2 regions of the Paenibacillus sp. J31R109 genome follow, and region 1 is predicted to be linked to the other one. Evidence: riboswitches for the same ligand, from Rfam matches in the RefSeq annotation. Region 1 holds a riboswitch; the other holds the start of a gene.

The links. Region 1 has a riboswitch for FMN ahead of ribD (bifunctional diaminohydroxyphosphoribosylaminopyrimidine deaminase/5-amino-6-(5-phosphoribosylamino)uracil reductase RibD). Riboswitches for the same ligand answer to the same signal wherever they lie in the genome.
Region 2: linked by a shared signal. The riboswitch ahead of AC58QT_RS23405 (DMT family transporter) and the one ahead of ribD (bifunctional diaminohydroxyphosphoribosylaminopyrimidine deaminase/5-amino-6-(5-phosphoribosylamino)uracil reductase RibD) in region 1 are both predicted to bind FMN.

Annotation. Positions count from the first base shown of each region.
Region 1 is NZ_JCAUAR010000002.1:537,093-545,816, forward strand. Features, by position in the region: gene ytfJ (GerW family sporulation protein) at 46-531, opposite strand; gene AC58QT_RS08115 (DUF2953 domain-containing protein) at 658-1,362, opposite strand; gene scpB (SMC-Scp complex subunit ScpB) at 1,496-2,101, opposite strand; gene AC58QT_RS08125 (segregation and condensation protein A) at 2,085-2,876, opposite strand; gene AC58QT_RS08130 (site-2 protease family protein) at 2,893-3,537, opposite strand; gene ribH (6,7-dimethyl-8-ribityllumazine synthase) at 3,537-4,007, opposite strand; gene AC58QT_RS08140 (bifunctional 3,4-dihydroxy-2-butanone-4-phosphate synthase/GTP cyclohydrolase II) at 4,083-5,312, opposite strand; gene ribE (riboflavin synthase) at 5,325-5,996, opposite strand; gene ribD (bifunctional diaminohydroxyphosphoribosylaminopyrimidine deaminase/5-amino-6-(5-phosphoribosylamino)uracil reductase RibD) at 6,013-7,122, opposite strand; FMN riboswitch at 7,352-7,526, opposite strand; gene AC58QT_RS08155 (hypothetical protein) at 7,692-8,724, opposite strand, start outside.
Region 2 is NZ_JCAUAR010000010.1:184,287-193,010, forward strand. Features, by position in the region: gene AC58QT_RS23395 (TrkH family potassium uptake protein) at 1-1,187, opposite strand, end outside; gene AC58QT_RS23400 (sugar phosphate isomerase/epimerase family protein) at 1,217-2,017, opposite strand; gene AC58QT_RS23405 (DMT family transporter) at 2,078-2,986, opposite strand; FMN riboswitch at 3,172-3,319, opposite strand; gene AC58QT_RS23410 (Ger(x)C family spore germination protein) at 3,375-4,499, opposite strand; gene AC58QT_RS23415 (GerAB/ArcD/ProY family transporter) at 4,496-5,614, opposite strand; gene AC58QT_RS23420 (spore germination protein) at 5,607-7,136, opposite strand; gene AC58QT_RS23425 (ATP-dependent DNA ligase) at 7,300-8,145, opposite strand; gene AC58QT_RS23430 (carboxymuconolactone decarboxylase family protein) at 8,323-8,724, shown strand, end outside.

The DNA of each region.
Region 1 (8,724 bases):
AAAGAAAAAAGCTGTCCACAAAGGACAGCTCATGATGACCAGATGCTACACGATAAAATTCTGATTCTCGACGTTGGTGACGTTCGTTGAAGCAGGTACAGACGGCTTCGCTGACATCCCTTTGATCATACTTTGAATCTTGTCCACAACCTGCGGTGCAGAATCGATGAGACGCTCCAGAATATGCGTTTGGTTGTCTAGCGGCACGACCTTCACACCATTCTTACCCACGACTAGGAAAGCAATTGGTGTAATGGATACCCCGCCACCGCTACCGCCACCGAATGGCAACGCAACTTTAGCATTAAGTGCATCTCCACGGTTCATTGACCCGCTTTCGATTTCGATTTCAGAGTCTGTCACAAACTCACTGCCACCTGCCGCGAAACCAAATCCCACTTTGGAGATCGGCATAATGACACTTCCATCTGGCGTTTCGACCGGATCACCGACAATTGTGTTTACGTCGACCATTTCTTTTATATTTTCCATGGCGACTTTCATGAGGCCTTGAATCGGGTGTTCGGACATCTTCATATTCCTCCTTAGCGTTTTTCGCCATACATACTGGCATCGAAAGCTCAAGCAACAAGAACTCAAAAGAACAAATATGGTTCAGTTCTAGAGTGCCCTTACTGGCATGGGGTTATGTACGACTCAGGATGCAGGTTTAAATCTAGCTCTGGCCTTCAGCGCGAACTGGATCCAGCTGCGGATACCCCCTTTGACCTTAGCTGCTCGGTACAATAACCGTATGCCTGCAGTAACGGCAAACCATACGCGGATACGACCAGCAAATCGAAACTCCGTCGCAAATTGCTTCTCGTTATACTGTGGAATGACATCTACACGCGGCTTCGCAATCAACTTCACATATCGAATGGCGAACCCCAGCAGCGATGACTTAATTCCCCATACCGCCCCTGTCGTAATCGCCGTTTCTGGCGCATCACCTAGTCCTACCCGAGTGATCCATTTCAGCTCCGTACACTCCACTTTGGCCAACGTTTGCTTCATCCAGCCATATAAATTCAACGTATGTACAAGGACATCTTTGGATTCCTTGTAGAAGGTAATGACTTTATCTTTGGTAATATGATCTCTCGTTTCATCTTTTAGCTTAGCATCATGTTTCGTTACAGTTTCTGACTTAATTAAAATCCCTTGGGTGAATCCTTTGAATTGAATGATAGGGATCACATACCGATATCGCACGAGTCCAAACAACCCCCGCATCTCCACGGAAAGCGTATCGTTATCTTTAACTCGGGAGAAATAAAACTCACCGCGCATAAAACTGCACAGCACAACGATACTGGCAATAATAACAACCAAGACGGCCAATCCTACCCACAGCAACACTTACGCCTCCTCAGTCAAAATAAAACGGCATGTAAAAAACTCCACCTACAGGAAGAAAGCTTCTCGCAGGTGGAGTTAGTATGACCTCTTAGAGGAAATGAAATGCATGTTTGGATAAGCTTTAGTTCACGTTCTATTCGGAGTGCTCGTCACTCACATCGTCCAGTGTTAGTTGCTTCTGGTCTCCACCTAACCGATCGAATAACATGCGTGTCTCTTCCTCTAGGTCAAAATTACCTTGGAAATTTGCTGAGTCTGGCAATTCTTGAATCGAGTTAAGACCAAAATATTCTAAGAATTGTTTGGATGTCCCATATAAGATAGGCCTTCCCACCGCGTCGGCTCGTCCAACCTCCGTAATTAAATCTTTCCCCGTTAAGGTAGCGAGTGCACGGTCACACTTGACGCCGCGGATCTCTTCGATCTCTACGCGCGTGATAGGCTGTTTGTACGCAACGATGGACAATGTCTCTAAGGCAGCCTGTGAGAGCGAAGAACGTGACGGCGTATAGGCTAGTCGTTCAAAATAAGGAGCATGCTCCGCCAGCGTTGTCAGCTGGTAAGCTCCCGCAACCTCTACAATTTGGACGCCGCGCCCTTTTCGTTTGAAATCCGTTCGCATATCTTTCAGTAAATCTTTAATCACATAAGCATCAAGCTCCATCACTTCAGCAAGTTGCTTGAGATCTAGACCTTCATCGCCAGAAGCGAAGAGAAGTCCTTCAATAATCGATTTCATCTGTTGGAAGTTGAGTGTCAAGGTCGGATCCCTCCTCTTTGGCTTGAATGACGATATCTTCAAAAAGCTGGTTTTGGTAGCATGTAATTTTCTTCATTTTCATCAACTCCAGAATGGCTAGAAAAGTGACGACTATCTCTTCTCGCGTCATCTCATAATCGAATAGCTTGGAGAATAATAGCTTACCACCTTTTATTTTGAGCAAATCAACAACCTCACGAATTCGATCCTTTACCGAGATCTCATCGCGCCTAATCCGCGCTACGACGTTACGGTTTGAAAGTTTACGCAGTGTTCGTTGAAAAGCAATCAGTAAATCAGCAACATCCAGCCCTTCCACCGGATTCTCTTGAAGCTCCGGCAAATACGAGGTTAAATCCTCTGGTTCACGTGTGTATACGAGGCTGCGCTCTACCTCTTTGTCACGAAGCATATCCGCAATCGATTTATATTTCCGATATTCAATCAGCTTGGCAACGAGCTCTGCGCGCGGGTCTAACGAATCATCCATATCATCAAAATATTCGTCAAATTCAATGACAGGCGGCTTAGGTAAGAGCATTTTGCTTTTAATGGAGAGCAGCGTGGCTGCCATAACTAGAAACTCACTCGTAATATCTAACTCCAGCTCCTGCATGGCTTGTACATACCCAAGGTATTGATCTGTAATGTCTTTGATCGGAATATTGTAAATGTCGAGTTCATTTTTATCAATCAGATGCAACAATAGATCAAGGGGACCTTCAAATACTTCTAACTTATACGTAACCTTCATGTCGTTCTTCCCCTTGTCATAGTGAATAAAGATGCATAATTACTTGTACGGCATATGGATAAATGCGACTAAGCGCTAATTGACCAATCGGGGTAACCATTAAAACGATTACAAGAATAAGTCCTTTTATTTCATGTCTTGCCATCCAGCGCTGTTTCGGAGGAGAAACGAAGCCTCTCCAGATGTACCATCCGTCCAGCGGATAAAGCGGCAGCATATGTATGAGTCCAATCATTAAGTTAACAATTACACAATATTGCAAATAAACACGCCATTGTTCGATGGCCATCGACTCTGCTGCTGAAGAACCCAAAAGTGAAGGTAAATAAAAATATAACCACCAAAAAAACAGAACAAGTACGAGATTCGTCACAGGTCCCGCTAGGTAAACTAGGGTATGCGAAAGCCTTTTGTGCTTGCGAAAATGGTTAGGCTCTACTGGAATTTTCTTTGACCATCCGTAGGGTCCGAATATAATCATCGCTAGCCCCAAGACATCTAAATGTGCCAAGGGGTTTAGCGATAATCTTTTGCTGTCTCGGGCTGTTCGATCTCCTAACCACCAGGCAACTCCTGCATGAGCGGTATCATGCAGGGTCATGGCTATTAGGAAGGCAAACAGCCTGGGCAGCAATGTTTCCAAATGGTAATAAGCCAGCATTACGAAGTGAATTGCTTCGTCAAATTCGCCATTTCAATTGCAGTTACGGCAGCTTCCCAACCTTTGTTGCCTGCTTTCGTTCCTGCACGTTCTACAGCTTGCTCAATGGAATCCGTTGTTAATACACCGAAAATCGTAGGCACGCCAGTTTTCAAGTTAATCGCAGAAACACCTTTGGCTACTTCGCTGCACACATAATCAAAATGCGGCGTTGAACCACGAATAACAGCACCAAGGGTAATCACTGCGTCATACTTACCGCTTTCCGCCATCTTTTGAGCAATAAGAGGAAGTTCAAATGCACCAGGAACCCAAGCGATATCAATCTCGTTCTCGTCCACACCGTGACGTTTAAGCGCGTCTTGTGCGCCGCCAAGCAGCTTGGAAGTAATGAATTCGTTGAAACGACCTACAACAATCCCATATTTTAAGTTTTGCGAAATTAAATGTCCCTCATAAATTGTAGCCATGATAAGAATCTCCTTTTCTGTTAAAGCGTATTAGTGGTTTGTTATGCGATCTATAGAATCTACTCGTAACTAAAATTAAATGCCCTTGCCGACATCGTTGAAATTCAGCATGTGGCCTAACTTCTGTTGTTTCGTTTGCAAATAATTCAGGTTATCCTTCTTGCTTTCCATCTGGATCGGAACACGCTCATCCACTTCGAGGCCATAGCCTTCCAAGCCTTTGATTTTGCGCGGATTATTCGTTAATAGGCGAAGCTTCGTAATACCAAGATCTTTTAAGATTTGAGCACCAATGCCATAATCACGAAGATCAGGAGCAAATCCAAGCTTAATATTCGCTTCTACCGTGTCTAATCCCTGCTCTTGAAGGACATATGCCTTTAATTTATTGATTAAACCGATGCCGCGACCTTCCTGACGCATATATAATAATACACCATTGCCCTCTGCATCAATCTGTTTTAACGCAGCTTCTAACTGTGGACCGCAATCACAACGGTGAGAGTGGAACACATCGCCAGTCAAACATTCGGAATGGACACGCACCAACGTAGGCTTGGATGGGTCAATCGTCCCTTTTACAAGAGCTACATGTTCTTTGTCATCCAATTGATTCGTATAAGCGATTGCTTTGAATGTACCAAAATCGGTAGGCAAATCCACTTCGACTTCTCGCTTCACTAAATTTTCCTGTTGATTCCGATATTGAATCAAATCCTGGATCGTAATGATGCTCAATTCATGCTTCGCGGCAATTTCCATAAGATCAGGAACACGAGCCATTGTGCCATCTTCTTTGATAACTTCGCAAATCACACCCGCTGGGTACGAATCACAAAGAATTGCAAGATCAACCGCTGCCTCCGTATGACCAGCTCTACGGAGAACACCGCCTTTTTTGGCGATCAAAGGAAAAATGTGACCAGGCCTACGGAAATCCTGAGGCTTCGTCGTTGGATCAATCAAACCTTGAATCGTTCTAGAACGCTCATGGGCCGAAATCCCGGTACTTGTATCTGTATGATCAACCGAAACCGTAAAAGCAGTACCATGATAATCCGTGTTACGCGCTACCATCGGCGGTAAATCAAGCTCTCTCGCTCTATCTTCAGTAATCGGAGTACAGACAAGTCCACGTCCTTCTTTGATCATGAAGTTGATCACTTCTGGGGTCGTTTTATCTGCCAGGGCAATAAAATCGCCTTCGTTCTCCCGATCCTCGTCATCCACAACAATAACTACTTTCCCTAACTTCAAATCCGTAAGGGCTTCTTCGATCGTGTTAAACCTAATGGGTTGTGTCATATACACCTCTCCTTACATAAAGCCATTATCTGCTAAAAAGCTTGCAGTCAGTGTGCTTTTCTTAGACTCCCCGCGAACAGAAGATTCCGCAGGACCAAATTTAAGCAGTCGTTCCATATATTTGCCGAGCACATCACATTCAATGTTGACAGTATCTCCAGCTTTTTTGTCATGTAGAACGGTTTGTGCAAGGGTGTGCGGGATAATCGATACCGATACATCATGTTCTGTGACATCTACAATCGTAAGGCTAATGCCATCAATCGTGATTGAACCCCCCGGAATCATATAGCGAAAAATATGCGGATTCTCAGGCTCGAATCGGTACACGACAGCATTCTCTTCCGGAGTTCGAGAAACAATGGTTGCTGTTGCATCTACATGCCCCTGTACGATGTGTCCGCCAAATCGACCATTCGCGGCCATCGCTCTCTCCAAATTCACACGCGTGCCAGACTGTAGCTTGCGAAGATTCGTCTTTCGATATGTTTCAGGCATGACATCCACGGAGAATGAGTCACTATCATAGGAAATGACGGTAAGGCATACTCCATTCACAGAAATACTGTCTCCGAGATGAACATCTTCTAATATTTTTTTGGCGCCAATGGTAAGTACCATCGCTTGCCCACCACTATGAATGCGGCGCATGTGGCCGATTTCTTCAACAATGCCGGTAAACATGCCACTCCTCCATTCTCTAGCTCTTATACATCGGGTAACCGGTCATACAAATGTCCGGTCCGAATTGCTCGACTCGCAGTCGGTCGAGCGTAATCGCGTCATCCATCTTCGCGTAGCCGTCGAAGTGGATGTTGACAGGTGCTGCCCCGCCACCGCCGATAATTTTCGGCGCAAACATCAGCACCAGCTTATCAATGAGGCGCCGCTCCAGCATGGCGCCATTCAATCGGCCTCCACCCTCGAGGAGGATGGAGCCGATCTCGCGCTCGCCCAGCTGCTGCATGGCGAGCGTCAGATCCACCTGCGGGCCGTCTCCGCAGGTGAGGATCGTGATGCCGCGCGCTTCCAGCGCGGCACGCCGCTCCGCGGACGCCTGTGCGCTTGCGAGCAGGATCGTCGGCTGACGATCCTGCTCGGTGAGCACGCGGGCGCCGAGCGGGACTCGCAGCTGCGAGTCCGCGATGATGCGTACCGGCTGCACAGCCGGTACGTCGCCTCGCGTGCTCAGCTGCGGGTCGTCGGCGATGATCGTCTGGACGCCGACGAGGATACCCTGATGCCGGTGGCGCAGGGTATGAACGAAAGCACGCGACGCTTCGGATGTGATCCACTTGCTGTCGCCGGTCTTGGACGCGATGCGGCCGTCCAGTGTGCTCGCGGTCTTCATCGTCACGAATGGCATACGTGTGACAATGAATTTGTTGAACACTTCGTTCAACTTCGCGGAATCTTCACCAAGCAAGCCTACACTGACTTCCAAACCATGCGCACGCAGTTTGGCTATGCCTGTGCCGGCAACTAATGGATTCGGATCTGTCACCGCGACAACGACACGGGATACGCCAGCCTCGATGAGGCGATCACTGCAGGGCGGTGTTTTACCGTAATGACTGCATGGCTCAAGCGTCACATAAGCTGTGCTTCCTTTCGCTTCTGCACCTGCCATTTGCAACGCCAGCACTTCGGCATGCCCATGACCACGTTGGAGATGTGCGCCCATGCCAACGATCCGGCCCTCTTTAACAAGCACACAGCCTACAACAGGATTAATCCCGGTTTGACCGAGTGCGCTCTCTGCCATCTGTAACGCGAGTCTCATATAGGCTTCGTCGTTCAATAGCTGCATGGATGTTCACCGCCTTCTTACGCCTTTTGAATCTAACGCAAAAAAGCCCCTTCCGCTTTCGGATGGGGGCCAGAGATTGTTTAGATAACACGAATAAACACCAGCTAATACGCCTGTTGCATTTTTCTTCAAATCAAACAATACCGACGAAGTCGTCTCTACAGACAGACCTGCCGAATTTTTGTTAATGTGAAAAAATGAACAAGCATGCTAGCGAATTGGCATTCGCATTTTCCTTCTCCCATCCAGACTATACTGTCGGTCCCGGAGTTACACCAGGTCAACCGTAGCGAAGCTGTTGTCAGATACCGCTAGCTTCACAACGGGTCACGGACTGATCGCAACCATCTTCATGTGTGCGAATCACCGCCGGTGTGGAATTTCACCACGCCCCGAAGGTTTTGCATACTATAAAAGAAATAGTAACTAACCTTAGCTACTTATTTTCTTTATTAAACAAAAATTTATCACTCATGCATGAAAATTGCAAGGTCTTTTTTCATTTTTTCTGATAAAACTTGTCGGAATTCATGGATTTGGAACTCCATATGGTTGATTTCACTATGAATTCACGGCTTTAACAACGCAATATCTGAGCAAATTGTTGCTTCTTCCCAATGCGGATTCGCATAGCCTGCTGGTGCGTTCAGGAACGTTAGCCAGGTTATGTCGAAGCCAGTTTTCTTTTGTGCCGCTAAACAAGCCGTTTGATGGTCAACACCTTTGGACACTGCCGTTAAAAGTTCCTTCCGTAGTAAACCGAAGCGTTTGATCGTACGGTCGAACTCGGCTTCCTTCACGGTATTTATTCCACCTTGTACCCATTCACCTTCAAAAATAAAAGCATAATCTTGATATGACAAAGCTTTCATCTCGGCGGCTTCCGAATAATCACGTATCGCTTGCTCCTGATAACCGTGTGATTCAGCCCACATGCCACTTATCAGACGGTGGTAAGGTGTAGGTGATTGCGCATAGACTCGCCCGATCCGCTTGAGCTTATCTTGAACAATGGCATACGACTCCGTGAATTCCTGCTGCCATGGTCCAGCACCAACAGAATCAATTAGACCACCTGATAGCTGAAGCCTCCTATCTTGAACTACTGCATGGGTTAAACTAGCTATTACTGCTGTTCCCATGTAGGTTTCAAGTTTTCCGGTTGCCCATGAAGACACTGTGTATTCGGAGAAGGTGGTATGTGCCCCGTTATTTGATGACACCCAAACGATTTCAGGCTTGCCATCACTTGTCAGGTCTTCTATGGTCATAACTTTTGCTCGGCCATTATTCACAGATGAAAAACTCAAACTCTGGAGTGTATATTGGTCGTCTTTCAAATGAATAACAACCCCATATGACTTACGCGCTCGGATAACGCCTGTTTGCTCATCTAGGATATCCTCCGCTAGCACGGTAACCCATTCATTCAAAAAACCATCTTGATCCAGGTCTGTCCGAATGACGTCTAACGGCTCTTTCTGGGAATCGTATGACGATCTTCGTATTTGAAGCCATTCCGTCATATCACGGATAGGTTCATGGACTTGGCTAAGCTCAACGGTGAGCTGCTCAATCAGAGATCTTCTCACCGTTCCTGAG
Region 2 (8,724 bases), on a different contig from region 1:
AAACCGCACGTACCAAATGCCGAGGCTACCTCAAATAAGATAGCAGACACCCCCCAACGATCCGGCTCTGCCATGAGAAGCACAAACATTCCTCCGAGCAGCAGTGCAATCCCCGTTAAGAAAAACACAAAGCTCTTGAGGGAGTCCTCTTGACTAATCATCCGACCGAACACTTTCGGCTCCTTCTCCCCACGCGCATAAGCAACAAGTGTTAATACGATAACGGCTACTGTCGTTGTCCGAACACCGCCCCCCATACTGGAGGGGCTTGCGCCTATAAACATTAATATGGATACAAGCAATAAGCTTGCCTCCGTTATCGTAGAAATATCAATCGTTGTCAGCCCTGCACTGCGAGAAGTAACAGACATGAATAATGAGCTTAGCATCTTGCCATGCCAACTCATACCTGCCAGCGCATGCGTTCGCTCCGTTAACCAAAATCCGATCGCTCCGAACACTAACAACACTGAGGTTGTTAGGATAGTAAGCTTCGTAAACAAGGAGAACCGGAAATTTTTATGGCCACCCCACAAATACTCTCGCAACTCAGCAAGTACTGGAAACCCAATTCCGCCTAATACTATTAAGAGCATGGTGAGTGCCTGCACGAAATAATCGCCCGAATAATCGAGTAAAGAATTGCCGAACAAATCAAATCCTGCATTCGTAAACGCCGAAATGGTATGAAACATGCCATAATACAAGGCGCTCCATATGGATCCGTGTTCCCCAGCGAAATAAAAATACAAGCCAAAAGCCAGTGTACTAATCGCCTCAAGCATCAGCGTAAAGACCAGCACTAGCTTCATTAACTGAACGAGCCCAGATAAATTGTTGCGATTCTGATCAATCATAATCATCTTGCGCTGCAGCAATCCGATCTCTTGCCCGAGCAATAACCAATAAAAGCTCCCCAGCGTCATGACGCCGATACCACCGAATTGAAAAGCAACGATTAATACGCCAATACCGAAACCGCTTAACGTATCTTTGATCCCTACCGTCGTGAGCCCTGTCACGCTGACAGCACTGGCGGAAGTAAAGAGGGCGTCCACAAAAGAGATTGTGGCGCCCGTTTGCAAGCTAATAGGTAATTTTAAAAGGATAGCAATTAAAAATATGCCAATGACATAGGCGATCACAATCAGTCGCGAGGCAGGCATTTTCTGTAATTTGCTTAGCATGATTGTACCTTCAACAGAGAGTAATAGGACTAGATACTCTTATATTGTCCTTTGAAATGTTTTCCCATCCAGAGGCATACTTCCCATAAATCCGCTACTGGTTGGTTCGTAAATGGCAAGGTATGCAAGTAACCTGGAGGTCCAAACTCTGGCGTATAGGTTATCATAGTTTCGCCGGACTCCTTCTTCGCTTGAACGATGCTATCCCACCAGCTCATGTGCCGCTGCAATTCGTGTGCGTATTCTGGCGCTCTTGGGTCTGGCACTTGCGGTCCTTGTGCATAACCTACACGACCATGAATATGCTGGACACGTGGAAAAGACTTGCGTAGATTCTCCTCTTGATTCTCCAAAGTGGTCTCGGTTACACAACACCAATGGCTGTAATCCGCTGTCAGCTTGAGCCCAGACACGGCATCCAGCAGTCTGCCAGTTTCCCAAGGATTGTACAACGCTCTGCCGCGGTGAGTCTCATGGCCAATCGCAATCCCGCATTTCTGCTCAATGGCAGCTGCTTCACGGAAGTATTCGACTTGCTCTTCGAATGGCATTGCATCCTTCGCGCTATGTGAAGTTATGCTGACGGGACGAAAGGATACCGCACGTGCCACTTGTTCCTCAAATGAAGCAATATGATGAGGTCCTTCTGTAAAGACCATGGCGATATAGTCCATATGATACGCTTCTAAGAGTTTCCGGAACTGATCCTCGTCGACTAGCGTTGGCATAGGTGCCTCAATGCCGTTATAACCAGCAGCAGCAATACGCTCGAACTGGGACTCCAGAGAACCCTCCATGCCCCATAATGCTTTGAATAATTTAATTTCCATCCAGAATAGCCCTCCTCATTAGATCAATGAGTCAAGCTTAAAACATCTGCCATTATTTGACTAGTGTAAATTTTTAACCCGGTTTTGCTGACTCATGAACCATAAGGTCAACCAAATCAGGATGAAACCGAGCAATTGCCCTATCGTCAGCTTTTGGCCAAATACAAGCCAATTCATGCATACACCAACAGCAGGGAATGCAAGTTCAGCTAGCGTAGCAAAGAACGCTTTCGTCGATGATAAACCTTTATAGTAAAGCAGCATGCTGAGCAATCCAGGGAAAAAGGCTTGGAACAGCAGGTTTACTGCGATGATCGTTAGTCCGCTGCTTGAACCGTTCAACTGCCAATGATCGCCGCTTACTAAAAGCACGACCGTTAATAACGGGAGGGCCAGCAAGAACCGCAGTGAAGTGACAATTGGGAAATTCAAATTTTGCTGAAGCAAGTATTTCCCCATCACGGTTGAACCGCCCCATAATACGGCTGCCAGAATGGAAAATAAGCAGCTGATGGTACCTAAATCCTTCAAGCCCATGTCAGGCAAACCGAGACCAAACGTCAACAGGTATGTACCTAACAGCGCCACAACAATGTATCCAAAAAACTTTGAAGGCAATGTTTCTTTTAATAGAACACGAGCTAATATAATTGCGAACAAGGGCTGTAATTTCTGCAAGAGTAAAATGGCATTGGCACTTCCATGAGAGAAAGCCGCAGTGAAGAGAATGGTAGCGATAGCCGATCCTCCCCAAGAGATGAAGAGCAGCGCTCCTATGACGGCCAGAGATAGCTTGCCAGTTAACGTCCTGCGATACTTTATCAGGATAGGTACAGCGTAAATAGCCAATAAGACATGTTCAATGAATACGATTTGCGCTGAGGTCAAGCTTTTTAACAAGAGGATCCGAAAGAGCGGATCCAGTCCCCACAGGGTGGCGCCAAGCGCTACATACCAGATCCCACTCATACCACCTGTACGAGTTGACTGGGCAGTCGCACCCTTACTTCCAAACTTAAATGCATTTTCCAATTCAAAAACCTCCTAGTAAACGGTCTGAATTGAACCTTCTCGAAGAAACAATGCCCCCGTTCATTTCAACGGGGGCATTGACAAACAGACCTGTTAAATTCGTGAAAATTTAACAAGCTGTTCTTCACCTTCTCCCATCCGGACTATACCGTCGGCCTTGGAATTTCACCAAGTCAGTCCCAGCCATTGCTGGCTAGGAGTCGCGGGCTGGAGATACACACGGGTATCCTCACCGCCGGTAGGGAATTGCACCCTGCCCCGAAGGTTCATATTCGATTAAGTGTATACTATCAGGTTACAGTTTGGTTGGCAATACTTTTATGTGCTACTGGATCTGGCCCAGTCGCACGATCCGCATATCTACATTCACATCATAAGAGGCCGTGGGATACATCTCATGCCATACATCGCTCGTTAGATTGGAGTGGTACACCTGACTCCGATAAATTTCTCCAAATCCGACTGGGTCCGAGCCCAGGGCTGTTAATTTCTTTAATAGCGTTTGAATATGTGCCTCAGCTTGTTTATTCATTTGCTTTTGTAGAGCTTCAATAACTTTAGCTTGACCAAGATCAAACTGCTCCGACGTTTCCGTCAGCACGCCCTTCATTTTAATGGCAACTTGAAATTTAAGAGGGTTTAGGCTAATTAGCTTTTTCGTACTATCACTAGCTATATTCTCCACAACGACTCGAACAGTTTTATCTTTGACATTCTTCGCGATATCCCCCAAAAGATTGGTGTCCAGGGACAATTCGATATTCCCCGCCTTATAACGATCCCGTATCGTCTTGAGGAAGAATGCTTCTTTCGGATCGATGGTACCTACCATTTTATCACCATTGAAAACAGCCACGTCTTTCAGTTCTACGGTATCCCCATTTCTTTGTAGAACTGGTACCATGGGGTCTGCGGTAGAATATAAGGCGGAGAGGAATTCATGCAGTGTGCCTGACACCATCTGTTCATCCATAATATTCTGGTGAATGCTGTCTACGATAAAAGTTCCAACATCCGGGAACTGTGGATATTTATGCTTCAATAGATCTTCAGTACTGTCTTTACTAACAGCCATATAAACCGTACTGGCAATGGAGGCATCCCGAAACAAGGTATCAACCAATGGTAGAAGTCCTGACTGCGCAAGTTTATAATCATAAATGGCAACTCGCAATTGACCAGAAACGATCTTCTTATTTGACTTGCGGTTCACAGCCACGCGAGCACCTTTGCTTGTCAGCCCCTCAGCGGTGATTGTCATGACAGAAGATTTGGAATTCGGGTCAATCTGATGAATCACATAGGTAGAATTAATTTTATCTCCTTCCCTATGATCATACCCAACTGCAATCGCCATCCCTAACTTCTCCAACACATTTTTCTCTAAACGCAAGCCTGTAGCTGTAAGGATAACGATTAACACAAAGACAATGACATTGAATCTTTTCACGTGATCACCTCAGGTTCAGGTTGTCTCCCCTTCTTCTGTCTCCACAAGTAAAAATGAACCATGCCAAACAGGATCACAGGATACACATAAACGATATAGACTGCCCATTTCGCAAAAATATCATTTATATAATCCATCTGAACCCGAGAGTCAATAGCAGAAGAAGCCATCCATACTATGGCAATGAAAATATACAACCAGTACTTTTGCTTCCAAGAAAATGTACGTTTCAGTCCTTTTGTCGCCGCCCAACTATACATGAGTAGATTCGGCAGAATGACTAAGAGCCACAGACTAACACCGATATACTCAAACCGTTCTAAGAACGGAAATTTGATAATCTTCAACATCGTAAACGTAGCCCAATCTGTCTTCAGAAGCTCTCCCCCGCTGAAAAACACGATCGAAACAAACATGACGGCTGTATACACAAACGTGACACTCATAATTCCAAGTTGCGTATATCGTTGGACTTTGGACTTATCTTTTGCATAAGCATAAATAAAATAAACGATTTCAAATCCGGCCATTGTGAAAGACATCGAAAGCACCCCCCTACTAAGATGCTTTAGATCCGTTTCCATTATGGGTAACACACCTGTCCACTCCGCATATCTCAAAGGAAAATAAAGAAGAAATAGCAGCCACACCGTTATAATCACAAACATGACGCATGCGCCTACAATCGTTCGTAACCCCCCATTTACCCCATAAAAGACGACGCTTGCAATCAATAAAGATAGCAACCATTGTGGTGCGCTAGGAAATAACCAGACCTGAATCATTTCTACGTAATTGCGAAGCACAATAATCGTTGCAACTAAGAAATAAACCAGATAGATGATATTTGCCACATGACCTATTGTTTTCCCATAGATTAGCAAATGAATGTCATAGAGGTCTTTATTTTCAAATTTCATCAACGTTTTGATCATCAACCAAACCACAAGCTGTGTGACGAGCCCAGCGATAATGACCGCAATCCAAGCGTCATGCCCTGCCATGCCAAACACAATTCTTTGGTAACCGGGCAGTCCTACCCCAACTTGAGCGTCATGGATAATAAACATGAGTAAAAAGGAGCTATACATATACGATTGTTGTGTTTTACTCATCGATATCCTTGTTTCCCTTCGGGGTATTCTCCCCCGTATTAGCGAATACGGATCGTTTCGGAGCTAGTTTGTAGGGGACTCTGATGAGGCCGTCTCGGTTGTTTTTATTTTCAATTGTATAAGGAGGATAGAAATACGGTTGTCCCAGACTTGATTGTCGAAGCAGATGTAAAATTAATAAAGCAACGCTTACCGCGATACCCAAGCCACCCATTATACCCGCGGATAGGATAATAGGAAACCGAATAATTCGAATCGCATTCGCCATAGCAAACACTGGAGTTGTAAACGAAGATAAAGCGCTTAATGCCACGATGATGATTAAAATATTGCTGGTGAACCCAGCTTGTACCGCAGCCTGTCCAATAACAATACCGCCAACAATCCCCATCGTTTGACCTACTTTGGAGGGCAATCTCGCACCAGCTTCACTTAGAAGCTGAATAATCATTTCCAACATCAGTGCTTCTACGAGGGGAGGAAAAGGTACTCTTGCACGTGATTGGGCCAGGGGGACAAGGAGTGCCTGTGGAATAATCTCGTAATGGTATGTAAGTGCCGCGACATACGTTGCCGTAGCAAACAGAGAAATAGCAATCCCCATAATTCGCAATCCTCGGAAAAACAACCCTGTGCTCCATCTAAAATAGTAATCTTCAATTGATTTGAAAAAATCAAAAAAAGTGTTAGGACAAATGATTACCTGGGGACTACCACTAACTGTAATCACAACCTTCCCCTCCAAGAGGGGAAATATTGCCCTATCCACTCGTTCTGTGGTAATCATTTGCGGAAAAGCCGAGCTTGGATTATCTTCCAGCCATTGCGCTAAAATCGTTGCGTCCAATAGCGCCTCAAGATGTAACGCATCAATCGAGTTATATATATGAGTAACCATTTCTAAATCGGCTCGATTTCTCAAATAGATAATACGGATACTCGTCTGCGTATTATCACCCACATTCATCGCGATTTCGCATAGATCAGGGTTCGGCAAATATTGATGAATCAGCGCTACATTGGTCTCCATATTTTCCGTAAAAGCAATTTGCGGTCCTAGGATCTGACTTTCATTTTCCGGCTTAGTTAAGGCCCGTTCTCTGCGTTTCATGGTATTAGCCAAAATCCCGCATGGATATCCGTTGATGTGGATATACGTCCAGCCTTGCAAAATAAACTGCTGCATACGATACCAATTATCGTCAAGCAGCAACTGACCTATGGGCAGTAGATTTACTAACTTTTCAGGTGAAGACATGTCTTCATGATGCATTAATCGATTCAGAATTTCTTCGATGAGAAGCTCAGCATCCACCAAATTACCGAGATAAAAAACGCCAAACGTAACCTCATTCACTAATTCTCTGCTCACGAAATCAGGAAACATCCGAAATGTCTCTTGGAACTGTATGTTCATTTGATTCAAATCAGCCACGAAGTGAAATGACGCAGTTTCTTTGGGGGCTGGCTGTTTGACAGTGGGTTTGGATTTTCTTAATAGTAAATTTTTAAAGGAAAACATGAACGAACTCACCATAGTCCTGACATTTCAATTGTATGGCTATTTTGCACTAGATCCGTGTAGATTATGTAAATGAATGGGTATGCGAAGCCACAAAAAAAAGACCGAATCCCCTGTACTACTAGGTGGACTAAGTCTCTATAAACGTTACTGCTTTGTATGATTAGATAACAAATTCCATAAATTCCGGTGAACGTAGTCTGCCGCTTTGGGTCCAGCTTCTCGTCTTAATTCTAGCCATAATCCGCGGTTCCATATAGGCAAAATTCTTATCTTCCTTGAAGACCAGTCGTTTCTTCACGCTCTCAATCACGTTCTGGTGTGTGGTGGAGAGACCTGATTCAATAATGCCTACTGGAAACTTAGTACCGTCAGCTGCATCAATTGAGGCTAATAAGGCAAAATTATTTTTTCTATAACCAGAAATGTACACATCGGCATACGTCCAATTGATAACCTTTTGCCATTGGATCGAACGTTTGTTGATTTCGTATGTTGAATTCTCTTTTTTTGATTTAATAATAATGCCTTCCATTCCTCGCAACCGAGCCCGTTCAAAATAATCGATCGCATTTCCCTCGTACATTTCAATTTTTCTATATGTCTCATTTTCAGTAAACGCTTTGTCTAACAACTCTTTGCGCTCAAGTAAGTTTAATCCCGTGACGTCAATTCCTTTGTAGCGCATAATGTCAAAAGCACAAAAAACCACAGGTTTCTTATTCTTCTTAGATAAAAACCTCGCGGACATCGCTTCATAGTCTGGTTTTCCTTGATCATCTAGTATAAGTAATTCACCATCAAGTACGGTGCCTTCAGGTACAGGACATCTAAGTAATTCTGGGAATTTATGCGTAATTAAATCATTGCGCTTCGTATACACATACAGCTTATCCATGTTGGAAAGAATACAACGTAAACCATCTAATTTTAATTCTGCTATATGATTCTTACTGTAAAATGGCTTATTATTCTTGGCATTGTACAGCATCATAGGAGAAATGAACATATGATATCACCCTGTTCTAAATGATACTTCACTATGAACCTTCTGCCTAATGGAAACTGTTTCCCCTCTTAAAAAACGCTGCTATTAATAGAAGTAAAAGATAATTATATGGATGATGTCACACTTGAGAGGCGCCAATTGTCTTATAAGTGTCAAAACAAATAGGAGGTAATACAAATGGCACAACGTATAAATTATATGCAACAATCACCGGAGTTTTTCAAAAAAATGTTGGAATTCAGCACCGCAGAACAGCAAAGTGCTGTAGAAGAGAAGATTCTTCATCTTGTTCACATCAGAGCTTCTCAGATGAATGGTTGTGGATTCTGCTTGGATATGCACATCAAGCAAGCTAAGATTCACGGGGAAGGTGAGCTTCGTCTCTACCACATTTCGATCTGGCGCGAATCCACGCTGTTCTCTCCACGTGAGCGAGCTGCGTTGGCTTGGACGGAAGTCCTGACTAACCTTCCTGAGCATGGTGTTCCTGATGAATTGTATAACCGTGTTCGTGAACAGTATTCGGAAAAAGAACTTTCTGATCTGACTTTCTCTGTCATGTCCATCAATGCTTGGAAT